Regions from separate parts of the Paenibacillus sp. J14 genome, predicted to be linked through region 2. Evidence: a T-box and tRNA genes for the amino acid it is inferred to sense, from the RefSeq annotation. Region 2 holds a T-box; the other holds one or more tRNA genes.

The links. The T-box of region 2 lies ahead of M891_RS0115880 (arginine--tRNA ligase). A T-box ahead of a tRNA ligase gene usually reads a tRNA of that ligase, here a tRNA-Arg.
Region 1: it has a tRNA-Arg gene. The T-box ahead of M891_RS0115880 (arginine--tRNA ligase) is inferred to sense a tRNA for this amino acid. The anticodon was not compared.

Annotation. Positions count from the first base shown of each region.
Region 1 covers NZ_JADQ01000046.1:31,295-36,681, forward strand. The annotation lists gene ade (adenine deaminase) at 1-1,438, opposite strand, end outside; gene clpP (ATP-dependent Clp endopeptidase proteolytic subunit ClpP) at 2,061-2,657, opposite strand; tRNA gene M891_RS0116590 (tRNA-Arg) at 2,870-2,944, opposite strand; gene M891_RS0116595 (LacI family DNA-binding transcriptional regulator) at 3,157-4,161, shown strand; gene M891_RS0116600 (ABC transporter permease) at 4,282-5,238, shown strand; gene M891_RS0116605 (carbohydrate ABC transporter permease) at 5,255-5,387, shown strand, end outside.
Region 2 covers NZ_JADQ01000043.1:13,678-19,064, reverse strand. The annotation lists gene M891_RS0115885 (ABC transporter substrate-binding protein) at 1-794, opposite strand, end outside; gene M891_RS0115880 (arginine--tRNA ligase) at 1,069-2,940, opposite strand; T-box leader at 2,984-3,206, opposite strand; gene M891_RS0115875 (spore germination protein) at 3,351-4,778, shown strand; gene M891_RS24050 (Ger(x)C family spore germination protein) at 4,799-5,387, shown strand, end outside.

The DNA of each region.
Region 1 (5,387 bases), on a different contig from region 2:
CGGTGGAGGCCACGGCTCCTTGCTTGAGCCCAAAACCGCGCGCGAAGGCGAGGGACAGCTCGCCGGAACCGCGGTGGCGGTCGATGCAGGCCAGCGTGGCGATGTCCTGCTCGGCGCCCGGACGCACGACGCCATCTCCGTCAACCGGAACGGTTGCCGTCCCCTTCGCCGTGCGGGCGCTGTTCTCGATCACGTCGACAACGTGGATCGTCGTTTCCGCTTGGCCGCTGGCGCTGCGGTAGAGGAAATCGTCGGCGGTCAGCGGACGCGCTAATTTCACCGAAGCGCGCGCCTGCGCCGGGTACGGGTACGCCGGGAACGGGACGCAGAGCTGTCCGGCGTCATAGGCGACTTTGCCGTCGGTGATGACCGTCGACGGCTCCATCCGCCGCAGGTCGTCGATCAGCAGCAGGTCCGCGCATTTGCCTGGCGCAATGCCCCCCACATCGCCGTCGACCTTAAAGTACCGCGCCGTATTGATCGTCCCCATCTGGATCGCCGTCACCGGGTCGACGCCCTCTTCAATCGCCCGGCGTACGACATGGTTCATGTGACCTTTTTCAATCAAGGTTTGCGGATACACATCGTCGGTGACCAGCATAATGTTCGAGGTGTTCACCTTATCCTCGGTGACGACCTTGATCACTTCCTTGACGTCATGCCACGCCGATCCCTCCCGGATCATCAGGTGCATGCCGAGGCGCAGCTTGGCGAGCCCTTGCTCCCGGGTCACGGTCTCGTGGCAGGAAGTCACGCCTGAGGCGATGTAAGCCTGGAGCATCCGCTCGTCGTCGCTTGGAAAATGACCGGTGACGGTTTTGCCCGCTTCCATTGTGGCTTGGATTTCGCCGAGCATTTTCGGGTCTCCGAATACGACGCCAGGGAAGTTCATGACTTCGCCCAGCCCCTCAACACCGTCCCAAGTCATCCCTTCGGCAATATCGCGGGTGTCCAGCGACGCCCCGGCATCCTCTAAGTGATCGGTGGCAGGTACGCAGGAAGGAAAGGTCGTATATACCTTCAGCGGCAAGGCCTGGCCCTCCTCGTGCATCCAGCGCACGCCCTCCGCCCCGAACACATTGGCAATTTCATGCGGGTCCATAAAAATACCGGTCGTTCCTTTCGGAAGCGCAGCTTTGGCAAACTCCGCCACCGACAGCATGGTGCTCTCCACGTGCATATGCCCGTCCAGGAGCCCGGGAACGAGGTGACGACCTGCCGCATCGATCACGACGGTGTTCTCGCCAATGGTGTGCGTTGCGTCCCCTACGAAGGCGATCCGCCCTTCAGCCACCGCAACGTCCGTATTCGGCAGCAGCTCTCCGGTATACACATTGACTAAGGTGCCGCCCTTAACCACCAAATCGGCTTTGGCTTTGCCCATGGCGACATCCGCCAACGTACGGCTTACTTCATACAATTTTTTTCTGGATTCCATTTCCCGGTTCGCTCCTTTAAACAATGTCGTTCAAAAAGTCAGACTTCTAACGCTTGCCACCGACCTTATTCCTGCCAAAATCACGATGTTTCAACTGTAACGCTTACCAGACTGCTTATTTCCCCCGTATCTGCCTATAAATAGGCATTTCCGTCGAAATAGTGTTTCTCAGCGTCGTTAGAGCCGCGAGCACGCTAATTTCGCCCCAATAGTGCTTCTCATCAGCGTTAGAGCAGAATGGCTACTAGATGCACGTCATCGACAGCAGGGTTACAGCAAAAGTGCAATTAGATACGGGTCATCATCAGCAGGGTTGTCAGCAGAAGTGCATCTAGATACCGGCTATCGGCAGATGTGCTGTCGTAGAAGGCTGCCAGCAGAAGTGCTACGAGATACACGCCATCAGCAGCAGAGTAGCCAGCAGATAGGCTACCCGCAGACGGGCTATCAGCTGAAAGACAGTCAGCAGAACGAAGGCTTATCTAGAGGCTATGTGCCTGTAGTAACTTGCGATCCGACTTTTTGAACCTTCGCGTTAAGTTATTTAAAGATTAATATAACAAGAAAGGCCGCTCCTCGAACAGTATTTTCTGTTCGGAGAGCAGCCTTTTTTTATATCGCCTTAAGCTTTGGCTGGATTCACTTTCTCGATCACTTGGTCGATCAAGCCATATTCCTTCGCTTCTGCCGCGCTCATGAAGTAGTCGCGGTCGGTGTCCTTCTCAATCCGTTCCAGCGGTTGACCCGTGCGTTCCGAGAGGATTCGGTTCAGTTTATCGCGCATCTTGAGGATGCGGCGAGCGCGGATCTCGATGTCCGTCGCTTGACCTTCCGCTCCGCCGAGCGGCTGGTGAATCATGATTTCGCTGTTAGGGAGCGCATAACGTTTGCCAGGCGCACCTGCGTTCAACAGGAAGGCGCCCATCGAAGCGGCCAACCCAACGCAGATGGTGGAGACGTCCGCTTTGATAAATTGCATGGTATCAAAAATCGCCATACCGGCCGTAATGGAACCGCCAGGGCTGTTAATGTAGAGGTGAATGTCCTTGGTTGGATCTTCCGCGTCCAGGAACAACATCTGAGCAATGATGGAGTTGGCCACAACGTCGTTAACTTGCGAGCCCAGGAAAATGATCCGGTCTTTGAGCAGACGGGAATAAATGTCATAAGCGCGTTCGCCGCGGTTGCTTTGTTCTACGACCATAGGAATATAACTCACCGATAAAACCTCCTTAAAATTCGGGTGTTCAAGTGAATCGCCCCGTTGAATGGAATGGTTTGGGATTCATCATCTCCATCTAAGAATTGACGGAAATGATGAGGATTAATCTCATCATAAACAATTTATTTGAGAAAGTCAAAGAAAGTCAAACTCAAGATAATAAAAAAGTCCAGAACACTTCTGTGACAGGACTTTGCATGTGTATGATATGGCGCGCCCGCGAGGAATCGAACCTCGATCTCAGGCTCCGGAGGCCTACGTCATATCCATTGGACCACGGGCGCAAATTTAGCGAACAAAATAGATTATATGGCATTTCCACACAAAATGCAAGGTGTAGATCCAAAGGTTTTGCAGAAAATAAATGGGAACCCCCAAAGAGGTGCGACGGATCGTTTTTTGTAAGGGATCAAAAAATAGGGGATTGTCATGAAAGCGTTTCTATGGTAATTTGAGGAATATAAAAACGTTTTTATAGACAAGGGTGTAATCAGGGATGGGGAAAGTCACCATTAAGGATGTAGCCAAGGCAGCAGGGGTTTCGATCTCTACGGTATCCAACGCGCTGAACGATGTGGATGTGTTGAATCCGGAGACCAAATCCCATGTGCTGAAGGTTGCCAAGCAGCTCAATTATGTACCGAACTTAAACGGGAAGCAACTGAAGTCGAAGAAGACGAACATGCTTGGTTTTTTTACGACGAGTGTATCCGGGCCTTATTTTTACATTTTGGTGGAGTCGATGGCTCGCGAGAGCGAGCGGTTGGGTTACGGTCTGCACGTCATGGTTACTGCCGATAAGCAAACGATTATCAGCAATATTATGGGGCGCCGGGTGGATGGCGTGATCATCTACGAAGAATTGCGGGTGGATGACCATGATATCGCGATGATGGAGAAGGACAAGATCAAGGCGGTATTTCTGGATCGGGTGATTCAGAAGGAAACGATGGGGACCGTGATTTTCAATTCGTATGCGTCCGCTTATGAAGCGACCAAATACCTGATCAGCCTAGGCCATAAGAAAATCGCCTACATTTCCGGCGTCGATACGATGTATGACAGCGTACAGCGGAAAGAGGGATATCTCGCGGCCTTGCGGGAGCATCAGCTGCCGATCGATGAGGATTTTATTGTGCAGGGGTATTTTGAGGAAGAGAGTACCTATAATGCGATCCGGGCGTTTATTCACAAGCATCCGGGCAAAGTGCCGGACGCGATTTTGGCCGGTAACGATTTGAGCGCCATCGGGTGTATCAAAGCGTTGCGTTCGTATGGCCTTGAAGTTCCAAGGGACATCAGCGTCGTAGGGTTTGACGATATTGATATTGCTCAGTATTTTACGCCGCCTCTGACGACGGTTCGTAATCCAATCGCCAGACAAGGGATCCTGGCAGTTAATCACCTGGTGAACATGATTAAGAAGCAGGAACAGGGCAAGGTGCAGAAGCTGGATGGTCAATTAATTGTGCGGGGCTCAAGTCATGTACGTTTAGGCTAAGAGAAGCTGAGACGGAGCTGAACTTGAGCTCAGCGAAAATTGTAAGCGGTTAATTAAAGGGATTCTATTGCTAAAAATAAAAACGTTTTTATCCATACGGGATAAAGAGAGGAGCGCAAAATGGCGAAGTCAGCTGTGTCAGCCAAAAAGCCGATGGGAATCCGAGTGAAACAGTTCTTTATCGATTTCGGCAGGCAGTGGGAAATCCAGTCGATGATCTGGCCGGGTATTATTTTTATGATTATTTTTTGCTACATCCCCATCTACGGACTAACGATCGCTTTCAAAAATTATACCGTCATCGATACGTTAAGCTCCGCTCCATGGGTAGGCTTGGAAAACTTTAAGATTATCGCCACCGACAAATACTTCTGGGAATCCGTGGTGAATACGCTGGGGATCAGCTTCCTGAAGCTGGCCATCGGCTTCGTGATCCCAATTATTCTCGCGATTATGATCTACGAGGTCGGAATGGGGCGGTTCAAAAAAATCGTGCAGACGATCTCGTACCTGCCGCACTTTTTGTCTTGGATCGTACTTGGCGGGATGCTGATCACCTGGTTTTCGACGACCGGGATGTTCAACCAACTGTTACTGGACTTGGGCTTGATCTCGAAGCCGCAAAATATCCTGCTTGATCCGGGCAAGTATTGGTGGATCGCGGTGCTGTCGGATGTCTGGAAAGAGGCGGGCTGGGGAACGATCCTATACCTCGCCATCATGGCCAAGATCGACCCGACCTATTATGAAGCTGCGAAGATCGACGGGGCAAGCCGGCTCCGGCAAATTTGGAACATCACGCTGCCCAATATGCGGATGATTATCAGCTTGAACCTGATTCTGACCATCAGCGGCCTGCTTGGCTCCAACCTGGACCAAACCTTGGTGCTGATGAACTCTCAGAACCGTGAAAGGGCCGAGGTGATTAACTCCTATGTGTACCGGATGGGGTTAACACAGGGGGACTTCTCCTACGCGACCGCCGTAGGACTTGGGGTTTCGGTCGTATCGGTTATTTTGTTGGTGCTGGCAAATAAGGTGACCAGCAAACTCAACGATAATCAATCTGTCCTGTAAGGAAGGAGCAGCAGCCATGAATCGAAAGGTGCTCAAACGGGATCTCGACAGCAGAATCTTTGATACGGTGAACGCGACGATCCTGATCATATTTACGATTGTTATTGTGATTCCGCTCTGGAACGTCATTGTCTCTTCCTTTAGTTCGG
Region 2 (5,387 bases):
GGGCCGAGCTTCTCTTTGTTTACGGTTTCAATGAACCCTAAAGCATCCAAGATCCCTTGACTTTCGATAATCCATTTTCCGCTTGCATCGTCATACAGTCGTTCGCCGGTGCCGTAAAGGAGCATTTCGTACGTCTGCATGGAGGTGGCTTCCCCGGTCGCCTTGCCCATGTTCATCCAAATCGGGACGATGTCCGGTGCTTTTTCCTTAATGGTGCGAGCTGCATCCAGCACTTCCTCCCAGTTCTTCGGTGTCCACTCTTCCGGAAGGCCGACCTGCTTAAAGATCTCTTTGTTATACCAAAGACCGCGGGAATCCGTGTTGTACGGTACGCCGTACACTTTGCCGTCGCTGGCGGTAACGCCTTTCTTCATCGCCTCGATAAACGAGCCGTTTGACCAATCCTCCCAGTCCTTCAGCCGCTCATCCAGCGGTTCCAAATAACCGGCGCTGGCGTCGGAATTGAGAATAAACGTATCCTCGGTCACGATATCTGGAGCGGTATCTTTGGATTTCAAAGCTAAGGCAACTTTCGCAAAATAGTCCCCCTCCGAGGCTTGAATCGGGGATGGCTTAATTTCAACATCCTTGTTCGGGTAATCTGCAGCGATCTCGGTGAGCCAGCGGTATAACGTGCCTTTTTCTCCGGCTCCGTCATCGCGATACGTCACCGTAATCGTTGTTTTGCCGGAGCTGCTAGTCTTGTCGCCCGACCCGGAACAACCGGCTAATAGCGCCCCGCCTAAAGCCGTACACAACAATACGGAAGCGATGGCCCAACCTCTTTTTTTCATCAATGCCATGTTTGATCCCTCCTTGGTTTGTAAATCTCATCGTGTTAAGCGCTTAACTCGATGGTTTAACTTATGAATCAATTCTGTGTACATCCCTTCCAGTAAAACATACTTGCCGAAGATTCAATTTATTCAAAAAAACGTCACGAATAATATTGATATCAAAAAACATTGATTAACTGCATCGCGACTGAGGGGGACATCCACGCAAAAGGCGCGGCTGGTTGGTTCCAGTCGCGCCTTTCACTTGGTGTTACTCTTGCCTTGCCCTTGTTTACATGCGATCCGGAGCTGGCAATCCGATGACCTCCAGCACCTCTGCGATGGTCTCCTTAAATTTTGCCGTAAGCCATAGGCGGTAGGTCTGCCGCTCGGGCTCGGCTTTTAGGATCGGACAGGCGGTATAAAAATGATTAAACAAGGTAGCGAGCTCATAAGCGTAATGACAGATCGGTGTTGGGGATAGTTCCTCACACGCAGTGCCCAGCGTATCCGGCCATGCCGCGATTTGTCTCAGCAGGACGTGTTCCGCACGATCCTGAGGGGCGATGTCCTCCGGAAGCTGAAGCGATTCCGCCCGAGGAATCCCGTCGGCTTGAGCTTTGGCCAAGATGCTGGCCGCCCGGGCATGCGCGTACATCAGATAGACGCCGGTATTGCCGGTCGTCTCTGTGGCCTGCTGAATGTCGAATACCACTTCGGTTGGTAAAGCGAACCGGAGCAGGTAATACCGGATCGCCGCTGCGGCAATCCGACGGCTGGACAACCCTTCTGAATCAGAACGCTTGGCATCGATCTGCGTTTCCATCCGATCCAGCAATTCGGACACTTTGATACCGATTCCTTGTCTGCCGGACATGGCGTACGAAGCTTTGCCGTCTGAGGTGTCGAGGCCCAGCTCCCGGGCTGCGGCCGGGCTTAGCGAGACGACGCCGTAACCAACGTGACGCAGCTTCTCCGCCTGGGTTGTGAAGCCTAACGCCTCCAGCGCTTGCTTCACCATCGCCTGTGGATACGCTTGCCTGTGGTCGATTACGTTCACGACGAGATCTGCTTTGCCGTAATCAGCAGTGACACCGTCTGCACGGGTTGTCCAGAGCCCGTCCGCAAACGGCTTGTACTTGAAATCATTTCCGAGTACCCCGAACTTCCACAGATGATAGGCGATATCTTTGGCCGTATAGGTCAAAATTCCGTTGGACCGAACGAGCACCTTATCAGCCTGATGCTCTGCTTCAGGCTCCACATCTTCGGCTGCAGGTTGCTTCAGGACCCAACACCCCTCGAGTTTACCAGACGTCTCCTTCTGGAAGAGTGCGGTTTGCTGGAGCAATCGGAAGGCCGTGTCCCAGAACCCTTCCCGGACAATGTTGCTCTCCCAAACTAACAAATCGTAATCAATCCCAAACGCCTTCATTTCTTCCAAATGCTCCCGCACGATGCGCTCTGCTGTAAGTAAGCCAACCCAAGCCAGATTCCCGTCCCCAGCCTCCAGCGCTTGCAGCACCTTCGTTCTCTGCTCTAACAGCGAAGGTTGATCCTCGTATTCCTTGTTCACGTTGGAATAGATGTCCCAACAGAAATCCCCGAATCTCACATGAGCAGCCTGATGATCTACATGAAGCAGCCCAACGACGGTGTCAGCCAACTGATTCCCTAGATCGTCGATGTAATTATGCACTTCGACTTGGTAACCAGCTCGCTTAAGCAGCCTTGCCAGCGAGTCGCCGATGCAGGCATTCCTCAAATGACCAATATGAGCGGACTTGTTCGGATTGATGGAGGTATGTTCGATCACGACTTTTTCACGAACAGCCTGCGGAAGTGAAAAATCTTTGCGAGCCCATTCATTCCAATCCAGATGGAAGTTCAGGAAGCCCGGCGGCGCCGTTTCGATCTGGTGGAACAGCCCTTCCATGCGGCCCGTTTGCTCCAGTTCATTCTTAAGCAGCGCGGCAATCTGCAGCGGCGGTTGGCGCAAGGTTTTGGCCAGCTGCATCGCGATGTTGGTCGAATAATCCCCGTGTTCGGCACGGGCGGGGCGTTCAATTACAATGTCTGGCAGCTTCTCGACGCTGTGTCCAAGCCTTGAAAGGACTTGCTGTACGGTCGTTTTCAGATGCTTTTTCATCGATCTACTGATCATTCCATCCACTCCTCCTGGGCAAAAAAATAAGCCTTCATCTCATCAAAGAGACGAAGGCATTACGCGCTCGCGGTACCACTCTTGTTGTTAAACTCTACGTTTAACCACTCTGCAGGATAACGGTCTTGGGCCGTGGTTGCTTACTTTACTTTGCGTTCAGCAACCATTCTCATGGGTCCGCTTCACTGTCAGCCCTGTACCGGTTTCCACCCTCCCGGCTCGCTTGGACTAGAACGGACAGTTACTCTCCCAATCGTCGAATGTGGGATATTTTGTATTATTATATCCGGTTCGCTTGGAATGTCAATTCGCCTTTTCCTAAAAACAATCCTTGAGTAGCCTTTTCGAGTAGAATTACTAAATTTTGGTCATACTCTTACTACTTCCATCAGAACAAAGGGGCTCGTAACATGCAACAACCGGACGAGTTTGTCGATAAACTGCAGCAAAACCTGGAAATCCTTAGTGAACTTTTTGGGAACAGTTCGGACGTCGTGTTCCGTCAGTTGTTACCGGTGGACCAAACCCAAGTCACAATTGTTTATATTGAAGGACTTATTGATAGTCAAATCTTACAGCAGGATGTCATCCGCCCGATTCTAGAGATGACCTCAGACGGGGAGATGACGCCAACCCAGCTCAAAGACAAGGTCGTAAACGTAGGCGGCATCAGCTTCGTGTCGAACCATGAGGATGCGAGTAATGGAATGTTGTCAGGCGGAGCACTGATTCTGATCGACGGATATAAGGATGGTTTGCTTGTCTCCATTCCCGGATTAGAGGAACGCGCAATTACCGAATCGGATACCCATCCGATTATTCGGGGACCGAAGGACGCATTTACGGAGGTGATCCGCACGAATATCTCCCTGGTTCGTCATCGGGTGAAGGATACACGGGTTCGCGTCCAGACGATTCAGGCTGGCAATAAAACTAAAACAGAGCTCGCACTTATGTACATGGATGGATTAGCAGATCAACAGATCGTAAGTAAACAGAAAGACAAACTCAGCAACCTCCAAGTGGACCGCGTGCTGGAGGGCGAATATATTGAGGAAGTGATGAATCAGGATAACAAGCTTACGATTTTTCCGATGCTGTACAACACGGATCGTCCAGATACGATTGCGGCGGGGGTCATGGAGGGACGAATTGCTATCTTTATTGACGGAACGCCATTCGTGCTCCTTGCGCCGTCCTTATTCGTCGACTTCCTGCAATCTGCCGAGGATAACTATCAATCGTATCTTTATGGGAGCGTCACCCGACTGCTTCGTTATTTCTGTATGCTGATATGCTTGTTAGCCCCTGCACTGTATATCGCCTTAACCACCTATCATCAGGATTTAATTCCAACGGTGTTGTTATTGAGCTTAATGGCGCAACGCGAAGGGGTGCCTTTTCCGGCTTTTCTCGAGGCGTTAATCATGGAAGTCGTGTTTGAAATCCTGCGGGAAGCCGGTCTTCGGATGCCGAGAACGATCGGTCAAGCCGTATCCATCGTGGGGTCGATCGTTATTGGACAAGCCGCGGTCGAAGCGGGAATCGTTTCAACCGTCATGGTGGTTGTCGTAGCGATTACGGCCATAGCCAGTTTTGCGATTCCGTCATATTCCATGTCGATCCCGATTCGGATGCTGCGTTTTGGGTTCATGATGATCGCCTCAACCCTCGGGATCTATGGGTTGACTATCGCATTTATCATGCTTGTCGTTCATTTAAGCGGGCTCCACTCCTTCGGTGTCCCGTACTTATCGCCCGTCGCTCCCTATAAACCGCGGAAGCAATCGGATGCCATCCTCCGTTTCCCTTACCAACCTGGAGCTAAAGGACCGTAGAACTCAAGGAGATGATCCCTGTGTACCGACAGGAGAAGCGTTTTTTTCTTGCTTCCATATCCCTCGCATTAATTCTGCTGCTGACAGGTTGTTGGAATCGCAATGAATTAAATGAACTATCGATTGTGCTCGCTATGGGAATCGACAAGAAGGATGACCTTTATGAGGTCAGCCTTCAGGTTGTGAATCCCAATCAAATGTCGCGGAAGCAATCGTCCGAACGTACGCCGACGTTCGTACTTTCGATGCGTTCTGATTCCATTAGTGAAGCCATTCGCAAAATGGTGGGCATGTCGTCGCGGAGATTGTATATGTCCCATATGCAAATTTTATTTGTGGATGAAGCCACGGCCCGGGAAGGTATGCATGAACCGTTGGATTGGCTGTTACGTAACAATGAGATTCGGCCCGTCTTCGATCTAATTATCGTTCGGGACCATTCGGCGAAGGAAGCATTAACCTTCGTGACGTCCACGGAACTTTTTCCCGCCCTGGATATGCATAAGGCATTAAAGCTGTCCTACAAAAGCTGGGCTCCGAACATATACAGCCAAGCCAAGGAATTTCTGGAGAGTTTAAACAAGGACGGGGTCGAGCCAGTCATCACCG